3 regions of the Rhodococcus sp. Q1 genome follow, and region 1 is predicted to be linked to each of the others. Evidence: riboswitches for the same ligand, from Rfam matches in the RefSeq annotation. Region 1 holds a riboswitch; each other region holds the start of a gene.
The links. A riboswitch is a leader RNA that binds a small molecule or an ion and turns the genes downstream of it on or off. The one in region 1 is predicted to bind thiamine pyrophosphate.
Positions count from the first base shown of each region.

Region 2: it holds a riboswitch for thiamine pyrophosphate, as region 1 does, so the genes downstream of both, EQ874_RS12515 (ABC transporter substrate-binding protein) here and thiO (glycine oxidase ThiO) in region 1, are expected to answer to the same signal.
Region 3: it holds a riboswitch for thiamine pyrophosphate, as region 1 does, so the genes downstream of both, EQ874_RS21330 (3-oxoacyl-ACP reductase) here and thiO (glycine oxidase ThiO) in region 1, are expected to answer to the same signal.

Region 1 covers NZ_SDMJ01000005.1:253,489-258,030, reverse strand. Annotated here, with positions in the region: gene EQ874_RS16945 (hypothetical protein) at 1-475, opposite strand, end outside; gene EQ874_RS16940 (NUDIX hydrolase) at 656-1,510, shown strand; gene thiE (thiamine phosphate synthase) at 1,530-2,219, opposite strand; TPP riboswitch at 2,246-2,358, shown strand; gene thiO (glycine oxidase ThiO) at 2,355-3,419, shown strand; gene thiS (sulfur carrier protein ThiS) at 3,416-3,631, shown strand; gene EQ874_RS16920 (thiazole synthase) at 3,624-4,409, shown strand; gene EQ874_RS16915 (hypothetical protein) at 4,501-4,542, shown strand, end outside.
Region 2 covers NZ_SDMJ01000004.1:59,806-64,347, forward strand. Annotated here, with positions in the region: gene EQ874_RS12495 (magnesium transporter CorA family protein) at 1-115, shown strand, start outside; gene EQ874_RS22890 (hypothetical protein) at 129-305, opposite strand; gene EQ874_RS12500 (CsbD family protein) at 425-622, shown strand; gene EQ874_RS12505 (hypothetical protein) at 680-874, opposite strand; gene EQ874_RS22895 (hypothetical protein) at 1,095-1,241, shown strand; TPP riboswitch at 1,957-2,053, shown strand; gene EQ874_RS12515 (ABC transporter substrate-binding protein) at 2,090-3,103, shown strand; gene EQ874_RS12520 (ABC transporter permease) at 3,081-3,866, shown strand; gene EQ874_RS12525 (ABC transporter ATP-binding protein) at 3,863-4,542, shown strand, end outside.
Region 3 covers NZ_SDMJ01000011.1:81,922-86,463, reverse strand. Annotated here, with positions in the region: gene EQ874_RS21340 (phosphodiesterase) at 1-622, shown strand, start outside; gene EQ874_RS21335 (stealth family protein) at 619-2,115, opposite strand; TPP riboswitch at 2,378-2,469, shown strand; gene EQ874_RS21330 (3-oxoacyl-ACP reductase) at 2,525-3,289, shown strand; gene EQ874_RS21325 (LLM class flavin-dependent oxidoreductase) at 3,289-4,542, shown strand, end outside.

The sequences.
Region 1 (4,542 bases):
CCGGATGCCCGGTGCGATTGTTGGTGCGGGCCGTCTCGATCAGCCCGGTGTAGACGGGCAGCAAGCGCCCGATCTCGGTGAGGTTGTGCGCCGTCTCGCGGTCGGCGTCCGTCAGCCCCGTCGCAGCGATGACGAGATACTCCGCCGCCTCGTCGGTGGCCCTGATATAGCGACTCCGCACCGCCTCCGGTTCGAGCCCGCCCGAGATGAACCCCGTCACGGCGGCCGCGTCGGCCACCGAGAGCGCGCTGTAGAGATTCTGGGCCGCGCTCGCGAGCGGTTCGACGGACACGAGGAGACGGTCGTGGGTGGCCTGCCGGCCGGACACGGTGGTCGCGGACACCGCGGCCGAGGCCACGAGCAACACGGTGAGCACCGCCCCGAGTATCAGCAACCGGACCGGGGTCGATCGCAGCAGGGCGCGGAAGCGATCGACACGGGCGTCCGGATCGTCCGTACCGGCAGTCTCGCGCACGTGGCTCCCGATGGGAGCGAAAGGAGGGGTGATCCGCACGTCCACCGGGCACTCCCTTCCTCGTGTCGAGCGGTCTGAGGGGAGCATATAAGCAGCCCGGCGGTATTGTTGCCGTCCACGGACGGCGGGATCCGGTACCGGGCACAGGCCCGGGCGAGGCGGATCGGAGAGGCGGACGTTATGCGTGGAGACGGCGACGGCTGGGCGGCCGGCCCGGACGGCGGGAAGCGCTGGGGACGGCACGGCGCCGCAGGCCTGCTGCTGCGCGCTCCGCTGGCGGACGGTCGGCCCGCGGTACTCCTGCAGCATCGGGCGGCATGGTCGCACCAAGGTGGGACCTGGGCCCTTCCCGGTGGTGCCCGCGACTCGCACGAGAGCACCGTCGACGCAGCCGTGCGGGAAGCGCACGAAGAGGCGGGTATCGACGTCGAGGCGGTGACGGTGCGTGCCGAACGCGTCACCTCCGGTCTCGCCGGTGGGTGGACCTACACCACCGTCGTCGCCGATGCCGCCGAGACGCTCGTGACCAGCCTCAACCAGGAGAGCACCGAACTGCGCTGGGTGCCGGAACCGGACGTCGAGACGATGCCGCTGCACAGCGGTTTCGCCGAGGCATGGCCGTCGCTGCGCACCGCGCCGGTGCGCATGCTGCTCGACACGGCGAACGTGCTGGGGGCCGGTGGCCCCACCGGGTGGTGGCGCGACCGCCCCGGTGCGACCGCCGCCCTGCTCGCCGACCTCGCCGCGGCGCTGCCCCGCACCGTCGAGTTTCCCGACGGGTCGTTCGGCTGGGTGCCCCGCGTCGAGGCGGTCCTCGAAGGCCACGCCCGCGCCGCGACGATCGACGACGTCCGGATCCCGGTGCACACCGCGGACGGCAGCGGCGACGACGAACTGGCCCGGCTCGCCGCGACCGCGACGGCCGTGGTGGACCCGGGAGTGACGGTCGTGGTCACTGCGGATCGCGGTCTGCGCGCGCGGTTGCCCGAGGGCACGCTCGCGATGTCGCCCTCGGCCGTGCTGGGCTGGCTGTAGCGCCCTGCCGTACCGGTCTTCAGACCGGCAGAGCCGCTTTCAGTGCAGCCGCGGCGGCCCGCGGATCGTCTGCCTTCGTGATCGCCCGGACCACCGCGACCCGCGTGGCACCGGCGTCGAGCACCTCGGGGAGCCGTTCGAGGTCGATGCCGCCGATCGCGAACCACGGTCGTGCCGGCTGCGACTGCGCGACCTCGCGCGTCACCTCCAGCCCCGCCGCGGTACGGCCCGGCTTGGTCGGGGTGTCCCACACCGGTCCGGACGCGAAGTAGTCGACGCCCTCCTCGATGTCGGCGAGCGCGGCCTGCGCCCGGCTCGACGTCGACCGGCCGATGACGATCTCGTCGCCGAGGATCTGCCGCGCGTGCCGCACCGGCAGGTCGCCCTGACCGAGATGCAGGATGTCGGCGCCCGCTGCGAGCGCGATGTCGGCGCGATCGTTGACGGCGAGGAGTGCTCCGTGGCGTGCACACGCCTCGCCGATGATCTCGAGGGCCGCGAGTTCGTCGCGTGCCTCGAGCCGTCCGAACTTCTTCTCGCCGGCCGAGTCCTTGTCGCGCAACTGGACGATGTCGACCCCACCGGCGAGGGCCTCCTCGACGAACCGTGCGAGGTCGCCGGTGTCCCGGCGGGCGTCGGTGCACAGGTACAGCCGGGCGGTGGCGAGTCGGCCGCGCGGGTCGGGATGGTTGCCGCGATAGGTGGTCACGGACAAGACGGTAGCCTCTAGAGCGAAAGTGACGACACGGGAGTCCCGGGGATCGCGGGGCTGAGAGGGGGCCTGCCGGCCCCGACCGTTATGACCTGACCCGGATCATGCCGGCGCAGGGAGTGAGGTGGACCAATGGCAACTGTGGCCGTCGTGGGTGGCGGAGTGATCGGGCTGTCGATCGCATGGCGCGCGGCCCGCGCGGGACACATCGTGACCGTGCACGACCCGAATCCTGGTAGCGGAGCCTCGTGGGTGGCCGGAGGAATGCTGGCACCGCTGTCCGAGGGCTGGCCCGGTGAAGACCACGTCCTGTCCCTGGGAGCGGCCTCCCTCGACCGCTGGCCCGGCTTCGCGGAGGCGCTGCGCACGGAGACCGGCGTCGATGTGTTCACCGCCCAGGCGTCCCTGACCGTCGCGCTCGATGCGGCCGATGCGGCCGACCTGCGGACCGTCGCCGAATGGGTGGGGGAGCAGGGGCACGAGATGCGGCTGCTCTCCCGCGCCGAGATCCGGGAGTTCGAGCCGTCCCTCGGTCCGAAGGTCCGTCTCGGACTCCTCGCCCCCACCGAGTCGTCGGTCGACAACCGTGCGCTCGTCGACGCCCTGCGCGTCGCGGCGACCGGCGCCGGAGTGCGTTTCTCGGACGCCGCCGTGCACGACCCGGCCGACCTGCCGGACGACCAGGTGGTGCTCGCGGCCGGGGTGGCCTCGGCACGTCTGTGGCCGGACCTTCCGGTCCGCCCGGTCAAGGGCGAGATCCTGCGCCTGCGGGTGCGGCCGGGCGCGACCCCGCCGCCGCAACGCACCGTGCGCGCGAGTGTCCACGGGCGTCCCGCCTACCTGGTTCCGCGCCACGACGGTCTCGTGGTGGGGGCGACGCAGTACGAGGCGTCCGACACGCAGGTCACGGTGGCGGGTGTGCGCGATCTGATCGCCGATGCCGAGATCATCTTTCCGGCGCTCGGCGAGTACGAGCTGCTCGAGGCGAGCGCGGGCCTGCGCCCGATGACGCCCGACAACCTGCCGCTGATCGGCCGGGTCTCCGATCGTGTCGTCGCCGCGACCGGGCACGGTCGCAACGGTGTGCTGCTCACGCCCCTCACCGTCGACGCGGTGCTCGCCGAACTCGGCGGGCGGTCGCTGGCCGATGCGAAATACGCCTGTCCCCGACGAATTACGGAAGCGAGTGTGGGATGACGAACGAGGTGTCCGTGGGCATCACCGTCAACGGTGAGGACAAGTACTACGACGCGGCGCCGACGGTGGCGCAGCTGCTGAACGAGCTCGGTCTGCCCGAGAAGGGAATCGCGGTCGCCGTCGACGGTGTCGTGTGCCCGCGAGGACGATGGTCGGAGCCGGTGCCCCGGGGTGCGAGCATCGAGATCCTCACGGCGGTCCAAGGTGGCTGACACACGCGATCCCGGCGCAGATCTGCCGGAGCTGACCATCGCCGGCCGCACCTTCGGCTCGCGGCTGATCACCGGTACCGGTGGTGCGGCGAACCTGGCCGTGCTCGAGGAGGCGCTCGTCGCGTCGGGCACCGAGCTCACCACCGTCGCGATGCGCCGCGTCGACGCGGCCTCCGGAACGGGTGTCCTCGATCTGCTGCGTCGCCTCGGTATCGAACCGCTGCCGAACACCGCCGGTTGCCGTGGTGCGAAGGAAGCGGTGCTGACCGCGCAACTCGGCCGGGAGGCATTGGAGACCGACTGGGTGAAACTCGAGGTCATCGCCGACGAACGGACACTGCTGCCCGACGCCATCGAACTCGTCTCGGCGGCCGAGCAACTCGTCGACGACGGGTTCGTCGTCCTGCCGTACACGACCGACGACCCGGTCCTCGCCCGGCGACTCGAGGATGTCGGATGCGCCGCGGTGATGCCGCTCGGCTCGCCGATCGGCACCGGCCTCGGTATCTCGAACCCGCACCACATCGAGATGATCGTCGAGGCCGCGGGCGTGCCGGTGATCCTCGACGCGGGGATCGGAACCGCCTCCGACGCCGCGCTCGCGATGGAACTCGGGTGCGACGCAGTCCTGCTCGCCACCGCCGTCACCCGCGCGAAGGATCCCGCGCTGATGGCCGCCGCGATGCGGCACGCCGTCGAAGCGGGATTCCGTGCCCGGCACGCCGGCCGGATCCCGAAACGCTTCTGGGCCCAGGCATCTTCGCCGATGGAGCCGTGACCGGTACGGGAAACCCCTGAGCACCTTGGTGTTCAGGGGTTTTCCGATTATTGCGCGACGGGTTACCGATCGGTCTGTACGATCCCCGGGCATGACAGTTGCACACAGAATTCTCGCTGCCGCCGCTGCCGGG
Region 2 (4,542 bases), on a different contig from region 1:
GAACGTGCCCTATCCCGGCTTCGGCGAGTGGTGGGGCATGCTCACCGGAGTCGCGATCATCACGGTGTCGGCGATCGCGTTGTACGTGCTGTTCAAGAAGCGGGACTGGTTGTGATCCCTCGCCGCGCTCAGAGAAGGACGACGAGCAGCACGACGATCACGACGACCACCGCGACGGTGGCGATCACCGCCCCCGCGGATCGACGGTGCTGCACGGGACCGTCGCGGACGAGTTCGGGGTCGGCGTCCGGGGCGTCACCGATCGGGTCGTCGCCCTCGGGCCCGGGGTTGGTGGGATGCGACATCGATCTCCTCCTGGCTGTCTGTCGTCGAAGTCTGACACGGACGAGTACGCCGTGTTCGGTTTCGCTCGGTTCGAGTCGGGTACTCCGTAAGGGCAACGTTCGATGACATAGGAGGACCCATGGCCGACTTCGTCGACAAGGCAAAGCACAAGGCAGAAGAAGCAGGCGGCAAGATCAAGGAGAACACCGGTCAGGCAACCGGTGATCGTGATCTCGAAGCCGAGGGTCGCGGCGACCAGACCTCCAGCGGGTTGAAGCAGGCCGGCGACAAGGTCTCGGATGCCGCCGAGCACGTCAAGGACGCTTTCAAGAAGTAGTCCCCGATACACGCGGTGCCGGTAGTTGCGACTACCGGCACCGCGTGCGTGTGGGCTCTATTTCGAGGTGCCTTCGGTGTCGTCGAAGAAGTGCCAGGTACCGTCCTGTTCGTTCTGCGCCTCCATGCGCCAGCCGAGTTCACTGTTGTCGGCGCGCTGGTCGACGAACCAGGCGTGAGCGTCGTCCGCGCTCTCGATTTCCTTGGTGTCCACGACGTTACCGGTCGGATCGATCACTCTGTAGGTAGCCATGCCGAGTGTCTTCCCACGCAACTCGCCGATCAAACGTCGCGCGAAGCTTCTGGTGTAGGGTGGGAGCATCGTTCGGCTCGCATGGGATGAGCAACCTCGCACCTCGGTGCCCGAAGGTTCCGGACCGGACGTGAGAGTTCCCCGCCGCGTGTACCGCGGCCCCTCTTCTTCGCATTGCCCCACGGCCGGGGTCTCCCCGACCGCACCCGAAAGGACGGCCATGAGCCAGAACAAAGAATTCGACAACCCTCTCTTCCTCGCGCCCACCACTCCGGAAGCCGACGCCGAGATCGAAGCCGTCACCGCTGTCGCCGAGGTGAGCGGCCCGCACGACTACACCTCACTCTTCTCCGCACGCGGCGCCTGATCGCACCTCACCCGGCCGCGTAGTCGGCCGGTGCCTGCGGCACCGGCTCGGGCGGTGTGATTCCGCGCCGGCTCCGCAATCGACGTCACCTCGCTCCCCCCCGATCGGTGCACCGCGTTTCGTCGGGGTGACGACGCCGCTGTGCCCACCTCGTCGTAGTCGAGCCACCGGTGGACGCTTCCCGGATCTGCGAAGACCTCCGGCGACGCCTTGGGTACGTCACCGAACAGACCGGGGAACGCCGTCGAGACCGATCTCCGTCGAAGTCCCGTTCCGCGAAGTAGCCGGCGATGAAACCGCCGAGAGAATGTCCGCCGCACAACACTTTCCGCCTCGGCTGCGCGGGATCGGGAAGTTCGTGGTGCCACAGCTCGTACTGGTCGTGCAGTGTCTGTCCGAGTCCGACCTACGAGAGGCACGCGACGCCGGTGCCGGTCCTGACACCATCGGTGCCGTCAGGGCACTTCCGATCACCGCAGCAGCTTCTACGGCTCCCATCGATGCACGCACCCCCCGCTCGGTTCGTGTGCATCGAACACCGCCGAAGCGGTTCGTACGCCCGAATACCGTCGAGCGGGGTCTGCTCCACGGGAAACAGCGGAAGAAGGGGTCCGTCGGGGTTCACCGACGGACCCTTCGCCATCCTCGCGTCGCGTAGTCGTACGCGGACCGACGCCGCCCCGGAGGTGCGTGTGGGAGCCGCAGTGCTAGGGTCGCCCGTGACACGGGGTGCTCCGCACGAGCGGGGCTGAGATCACACCCGTCGAACCTGATCAGGTAATGCTGACGAAGGGATGTCCCGACATGACCGTGCCTGCCCCCATATCGTTCCGCTCCCGCTCCGCGCAGTGAACGCGCGGCGGACTCTCGCCGGACTGCTCACCCTCGTCGCCGCACTCTCCGCGGTCACCGGGTGCTCGTCCGATTCCGGGAGCGACACCATCCGATTCGCGTTGGACTGGACGCCCAACACCAACCACACCGGCCTGTACGTGGCGCAGCAGGAGGGGCTGTTCACCGATGCAGGCCTCGACGTCGAGATCCTGCCGTACAACAATGCGACGCCCGACACCCTCGTCGACGCCGGGAGCGCCGAGTTCGGGATCTCCACGCACGCCGGCTCCACCATCGCCAGGGCCGCCGGGTCGCGGACCGTCGCGGTCCTCGCACCTCTGCAGCACTGGGCGACGGGAATCGCCGTGCGGGCCGACAATGCCGAGATCACGCGGCCGGCCGATCTCGACGACAAGACCTTCGCGGGCTTCGCGAACCCCGGTGAGGACGAGATGCTCGCCGAGGTGATCCGCAACGACGGCGGCCGCGGGGAGTTCGAGAACGTGACGCTCGGAACGTCCTCGTACGAGGCGGTCTACTCGTCCACCGCGGACTTCACCGTGTCGTACCTGGCATGGGAGGGTCTCGAGGCAGAGCACCGCGGCCTGCCGATGCGGTACTTCCGCTTCACCGACTACGGCTTCCCGGACGCGTATGCGATCGTCGTCGACGGCAACGAGGACTGGATGGCGGAGAACCCGGAGCAGGCCCGCGCTTTCGTGCAGGCTCTGGACCAGGGTTACCGGATCGCGGCCGACGACCCCGATCGCGGGGCACGCGCCCTGATCGACGCGAATCCGGGTGCCTTCCCCGACGAGGAACTCGTCTACGAGAGTCAGCGCATGCTCGCCGCCGAGTACATGCGCGACGCCTCCGGTGCCGTCGGGGTCCTCGACGCCGGGAAATGGTCGGGCTACGCCCGGTTTCTCTACGAGAACGGCCTGCTGTCCGGACCCGACGGCAGCCCGTTGACGACCGAGCCTGATTGGTCGACCTATGTCACCGATGACTATCTCGAAGACCGATAACACGGGCCGCGCACGTCGATTCGTTCCCGCCGTACTCGTCGCCGGGGTGCTGGTCGGGATCTGGCAGACGTACGTCGTGGTGAGCGGTATCCGCCCGCAGGTGTTGCCCTCCCCCGCACGCGTTCTCACGCAGGGGTGGGTGCATCGCGTCGACATCGCCGGGCACGCCTGGTCCACGCTGCAGGTGACCCTCGTCGGGTTCGCCGTGTCACTGGCACTCGCGTGGGCTCTCGCGATCGCGGTGGACTTCTCACCGTGGTTGCGACAGGCCTTCGTGCCGTTGTTCGTGGTGTCGCAGACCCTGCCGATCATCGCGATCGCGCCGTTGATGATCATCTGGTTCGGTTTCGGGTTGTTGCCGAAGATCCTCGTCATCGCGCTGGTGACGTTCTTCCCCGTCGCCATCGGTCTTCTCGAAGGATTCGCGGCGGCCGACCGGGAGGCGGGAGCGTTGCTGCGCAGCATGGGTGCGTCGCGGTGGCAGCAGTTCCGTTACGTGCGCCTGCCCGGCGCACTCCCCCGCTTCTTCACCGCCCTGCGGATCGGCATCACCTACGCGGTGGTCGGTGCGGTCTTCGCCGAATACGTCGGCGCGACATCCGGTCTGGGCATCTACATGAGCGCCCAGAAGAACTCGTTCCGAACCGATCTCGTGCTCGCGGCGGTGGCGGTCACCGCCGTCCTGTCGCTCACGCTGTACGCGCTGACGTACGTCGTCGAACGGCTGGTCGCGCCGTGGGCGCTCACGAAGGATGCGACATGAGTGCAGTGACGGTGGCGTCGGTCCACAAGGCGTACGGCGACCGGGCGGTGATCGACGGCATCGACTGTTCCGTCGCGCCGGGCGAATTCGTGTCCTTCATCGGACCGAGCGGGTGCGGCAAGTCGACACTGTTCTCGATCGTCGCGGGACTCGAACAGCCCGACGCCGGTGAGGTTCTCATCGGCGACTTTCCCGCCGCGCCCGGACGGGTCGCGCTGATGCCGCAGAAGGACCTGCTGTTCCCGTGGCGGACGGTGCTCGACAACTGCACCCTGGGCCTCGAGGTGCAGGGTGTGCGACGATCCGACGCCCGAGCCCGCGCCCGCGAGCTGCTGCCGACCTTCGGCCTGTCCGGCTTCGAGGATGCTGCTCCGCACCAACTGTCGGGTGGCATGCGTCAACGCGCGTCGCTCGCCCGCACCGTGCTGCAAGGGCGCGACGTGCTCTTGCTCGACGAGCCGTTCGGGGCGCTGGATTCGCTCACCCGCACCGAGATGCAGCTGTGGCTGCAGGAGGTGTGGCAGCAGCATCGGTGGACGGTGCTGATGGTGACGCACGATGTGCGCGAGGCGGTGCTGCTGTCCGACCGTGTCGTCGTCCTCGGTCCGCGTCCGACCCGCGTGCAGCACGAGGTGCGCGTGCCCCTGCCCCGGCCGCGAACGTTGGAGACGTGCGT
Region 3 (4,542 bases), on a different contig from region 1:
TAACCACGACGACCGGGCCGTTTTCCGAGAAGAGCTCCTCGACGAAGCGCCCGCCGGCGCGCCCATCGACGAAGTCCACAGGGTCGGCGGACTGCGGATCATCACGCTCGATACTTCGGTTCCGGGCCATCACCACGGCGAGGTCTCTGCCGAGCAGCTCGCCTGGCTGGCCGACGAGCTCTCGACACCCGCGCCGTTCGGTACCGTTCTCGCACTGCATCATCCGCCGGTGCCCAGTGTCTTCGACATGGCCGTGCTCGTCGAACTCCGCGACCAGGCCGGTCTCGCCGAGGTGCTGCGCGGCACCGATGTGCGTGCCATCCTCGGTGGCCACCTGCACTACTCGACCTCGGCGACGTTCGCGGGCATCCCGGTGTCGGTTGCCTCGTCGACCTGTTACACGCAGGATCTGAACGTTCCGGTCGGGTCGCAGCGTGGGCACGACGGCGCGCAGGGCTTCAACCTCGTGCACGTCTATCCCGACACGATCGTGCATTCGGTGGTGCCCAGCGGAAGTTACGCCACCGCCGGGCAGCCCCACACGGCCCAGGATGCGGCGCGACGTCTGGCCGAAGCCGGCATTCGCATCCCCGAGAACCCCGACCTCACCGTTCGCGTCTAGTCGATGTCCGGTCGACCCGGGTAGTCGGTTTCCCAGGGCGCCGGAATCGGGTAGTACCGCTCGAGGAACTGCGTGACTTTCGCCGTCCGCAACTCCAGGTCGACTTCCGGCGTACTGCCGTCGTTCAGGCAGAACAGGTCGAGGTTGCGCCGAGCGAGGATCGTGTCCAGCCGTCGCAGTCCGGTCTTCGCCGTGGTGTCGACGTATGCCACCTTCGCCGTCGTCTGCTGTACCGCACGGCCGGTCAGCAGTGTGTAGTAGTGGTAGAAGGAATTCGTCACCGAGATGTTGTCGGCAGCCCGGAACGGGCTCGCTGCCGTCGCCGCGAACTCGTCCGCGAACTCCTGTTCCATCTCCGCCATGATCGACCTGCGAAGCGGGACCGGCGTGTGCTCGAGGTGCCGGGTGATGGTGACCCCGAATCGGTCCTGCAGCAGCGTCCGGTTCAGGCGGGCGGAGTTCTCGAAACCGCTGCGCGACGAGTGGTTTCGACCGAGACCGATCCGCACGTCGCACTCGATGAACTTGCCGACGCCGCCGCCGGAGAAGAACAGGCTCGGGCTCACCCGGCGACCGAAGAACATGTCGTCGTTCGAGTACAGGAAGTGCTCGGACAGCCCCGGGATGTGGTGCAGCTGCGACTCGACCGCCATCGAGTTGTAGGTGGGCAGCGCCGACGGGTCGGCGAAGAACTCCTCGCTGCGGACGAACGTCACGCGCGGATCGTCGGCGAGCCACGCCGGTCGCGGCGAGTCGGTGGCGACGAAGATCCGCCGCACCCACGGTGCGTACATGTGGACCGAACGCAGGGCGTACTTGAGTTCGTCGATCTGCCGGTAGCGCGCCGGCGAGTCGTCACCCTCACCGACGACATAGTTCTGCATGAGCTTCGCGCGCTCGGCCTGGAACGACGTCGACGACCCGTCGACCCAGGAGAACACGAGGTCGATCTCGAACGGGATGTCGCCGGGATGGCGGTCGAACATGCCTTCGATCGTGGGCCACAGCTGCCCGTACCGTTCGACGGTCGTCCGGCGCATCTCGTCGCGCCGTGCGGTCGTGCGGGTCAGAGCATTCGGGCGAGGCATGATCACTTCGTCGTCGGTGTAGGTCCACAGCTCGATGTCCACGCCGTTCGACGCGCCGTACCGCAGCCCGCTGGTCAGCTCGACCCGCGGGCGGAACAGCCGGAACACCCGATCCTTCTTGGCGGGCGACAGGTGTCCGTCCGCGACGAGGGTCGAGCGACGCTTCGAACCGACGGCCTTCGAGTAGAAGGGTTCGTCGGAGCATCCCTCGGCGAGAGCGGCACGCAGCCTCTTGCGATCGGACCGGTCGATCGCCAGGATCGGACGTTCGCTGTCGTCGCGCACCAGCAGGTAGTCGATGCGCGCCCGGTCGAGCACGCGGCGCAGGAACAGCACGTCCTCGATCTGCGCTTCGTCCGGCGTGGTGGTGGTGATGGGAATCGCGTAGCGGTCCTCGAACCACACGACGTCCTCGTGGCGCGCGGGTCCGAGGACCGGGGCACGGTCGAGCGGCGGGGCGTCTCCGACCTGCTGCGAAAGGGGGACGTAGGGAGCGTTGTAGGGGGCCGGCGAGTGCGTCGGAATCTCCTTTCACGGGTCGGGTCAGGAAAGGCTCATTTTAACGCCGATCTGAGCTAAGTTCCCGGGTCGGTGATGTGACGATCCGATGAATGCCGACGCCGACGGTCTCGAAGGGGTCGAGATCCCGAGGTGTAACCTGTCCGCAGGACTCGACACGGGGTGCCGGACACGGCTGAGAGAACACCCGTCGAACCTGATCTCGATTATGCGAGCGAAGGGATGCCGAGCCGGCGACAGGCCTGAGGTCTGTCGCCCTCACGCACCCTTCCCGACACAGGGAAGGCACAGAAAGATGTCACTGCAGAACCGGATCGTCCTCGTCACCGGTGCCGGTCGCGGCCTCGGCCACAGCATCGCGCAGGCGTTCGCCGACGAAGGAGCCGCCGTCGTTCTCGATTACCGGCGCAGCGGCGAGAGCGCGCACGAACTGGCCGACAAGATCGGACCCGAGCGTGCCGTCGCTCTGAAGGCCGATGTCACCGACCGCGCCGAGGTCGAGTCGCTGTTCGCGCGGGCCCGCGAGCACTTCGGGCGACCCGTCACCACGGTCGTCAACAACGCCCTGCCCGACTTCTCGTTCAACGGCGACGCCCGCGCCAAGGCCGACGAGATCGGATACGCCGAATTCGGTGCCCAGTTCGATGGGGTCGTCGGTGGTGCCGTCAACGTCATCCAGGCGGCACTGCCGGGCATGCGGGAAGCCGGCGGCGGCAGCGTCGTCAACATCGGCACCAATCTGTTCCAGCATCCGGTGGTCCCGTACCACGACTACACCGCCGCCAAGGCCGCGCTGCTGTCGCTGACCCGCACCTTCGCCGCCGACCTCGGCCCCGACGGGATCCGCGTCAACATGGTCTCCGGTGGTCTACTGCGCACGACCGACGCATCGTCGGCGACGCCGGAGGCGGTGTTCGATCTCATCGCGTCGTCGACGCCGCTGCGGAAGGTCACCACTCCCGAGGATTTCGCGGCCGCGGTGCTGTTCTTCGCATCCGACTGGTCGCGGGCCGTCACCGGGCAGAACCTGGTGGTCGACGGGGGACTGGTGATGAACTGATGCCCGGACCACGCACCCTCCACCTCAACGCCTTCCTCTACGGCGTCGGGCACCACTCTGCGGCATGGCGCCATCCAGGCTCCGCCGCCGAACGCATCGGCGACATCACATATTTCGAGGAGCTTGCCCGCACCGCCGAACGAGGACGCCTCGACGCCGTGTTCTTCGCGGACGGTCACAGCGTCAACCCGAAGTACACGGCGGGCACCACCTGGTTCCTCGAACCCCTCACCGCGCTGGCGGCCATGGCGCGCGCGACCGAGCACATCGGTCTGGTCACCACCGTCTCGGCAAGCTTCTTCACGCCGTTCCACGCGGCACGGATGCTGGCCTCGCTCGACCACATCAGTGGTGGCCGCGTAGGAGCCAACATCGTCACCTCGATGTTCGACGACGAAGCGCGCAACCACGGATTCGACGCGCTCCCGCCGCACGCGGAACGATATGCCCGGGCGGAGGAGTTCATCGAAGTGCTGTGCGCACTGTGGGATTCGTGGGACGATGGCGGTATCCTCGTCGACCGGGCCGGCGGCAGGTTCCTGGACTCCGACGCAATCCGTCCGATCCATCACCGGGGCAAGCACTTCCGCGTCGACGGTCCCCTGACCGTGCCGCGGTGCCCGCAGGGCCGCCCCGTGCTGTTCCAGGCCGGAGCATCGGAGACCGGCCGCAACCTCGCGGCCCGTCACGCCGAGGCCGTCTACTCGGTCGCGTGGGACATGACCGCGGCGCTCGAGTACGCCACCGACCTGCGTGCACGCATCGCCTCCGTCGGCAGGGACGCCGGTTCGGTCGCCATCCTGCCGGGGCTCGTGACCTACGTCGGCCGCACCGAAGACGAAGCGTGGGCGAAGAAGGCGGAACTCGACGCTCTGCTCGACATCGACGCCGCTCTCGCCCAACTCGGAGTCTTCACCGGTCAGGACTACACGCGCCACGATCTCGACGCTCCCGTCGGAGACCTGCCGCCCATCGAGGAGTTCACCGGTCCGCAGGGCCGCTATGCGACGGTGCAGCGCATCATCGAGACACGCCGCCCGACCTTGCGCGAGCTGCTCGGTTACCTCGCAGCGGGTGGTGGCCACGCGACGATGATCGGCACCCCCGAATCCGTCGCCGACAGCATCGAGGAATGGTTCACCGCGGGCGCCTGCGACGGTTTCAACCTGATGTGTCCCGCCTATCCGGATTCCCTCGACGACTTCGTCGACCTCGTGGTCCCGGAACTGCAGCGCCGCGGCCTGTTCCGGACC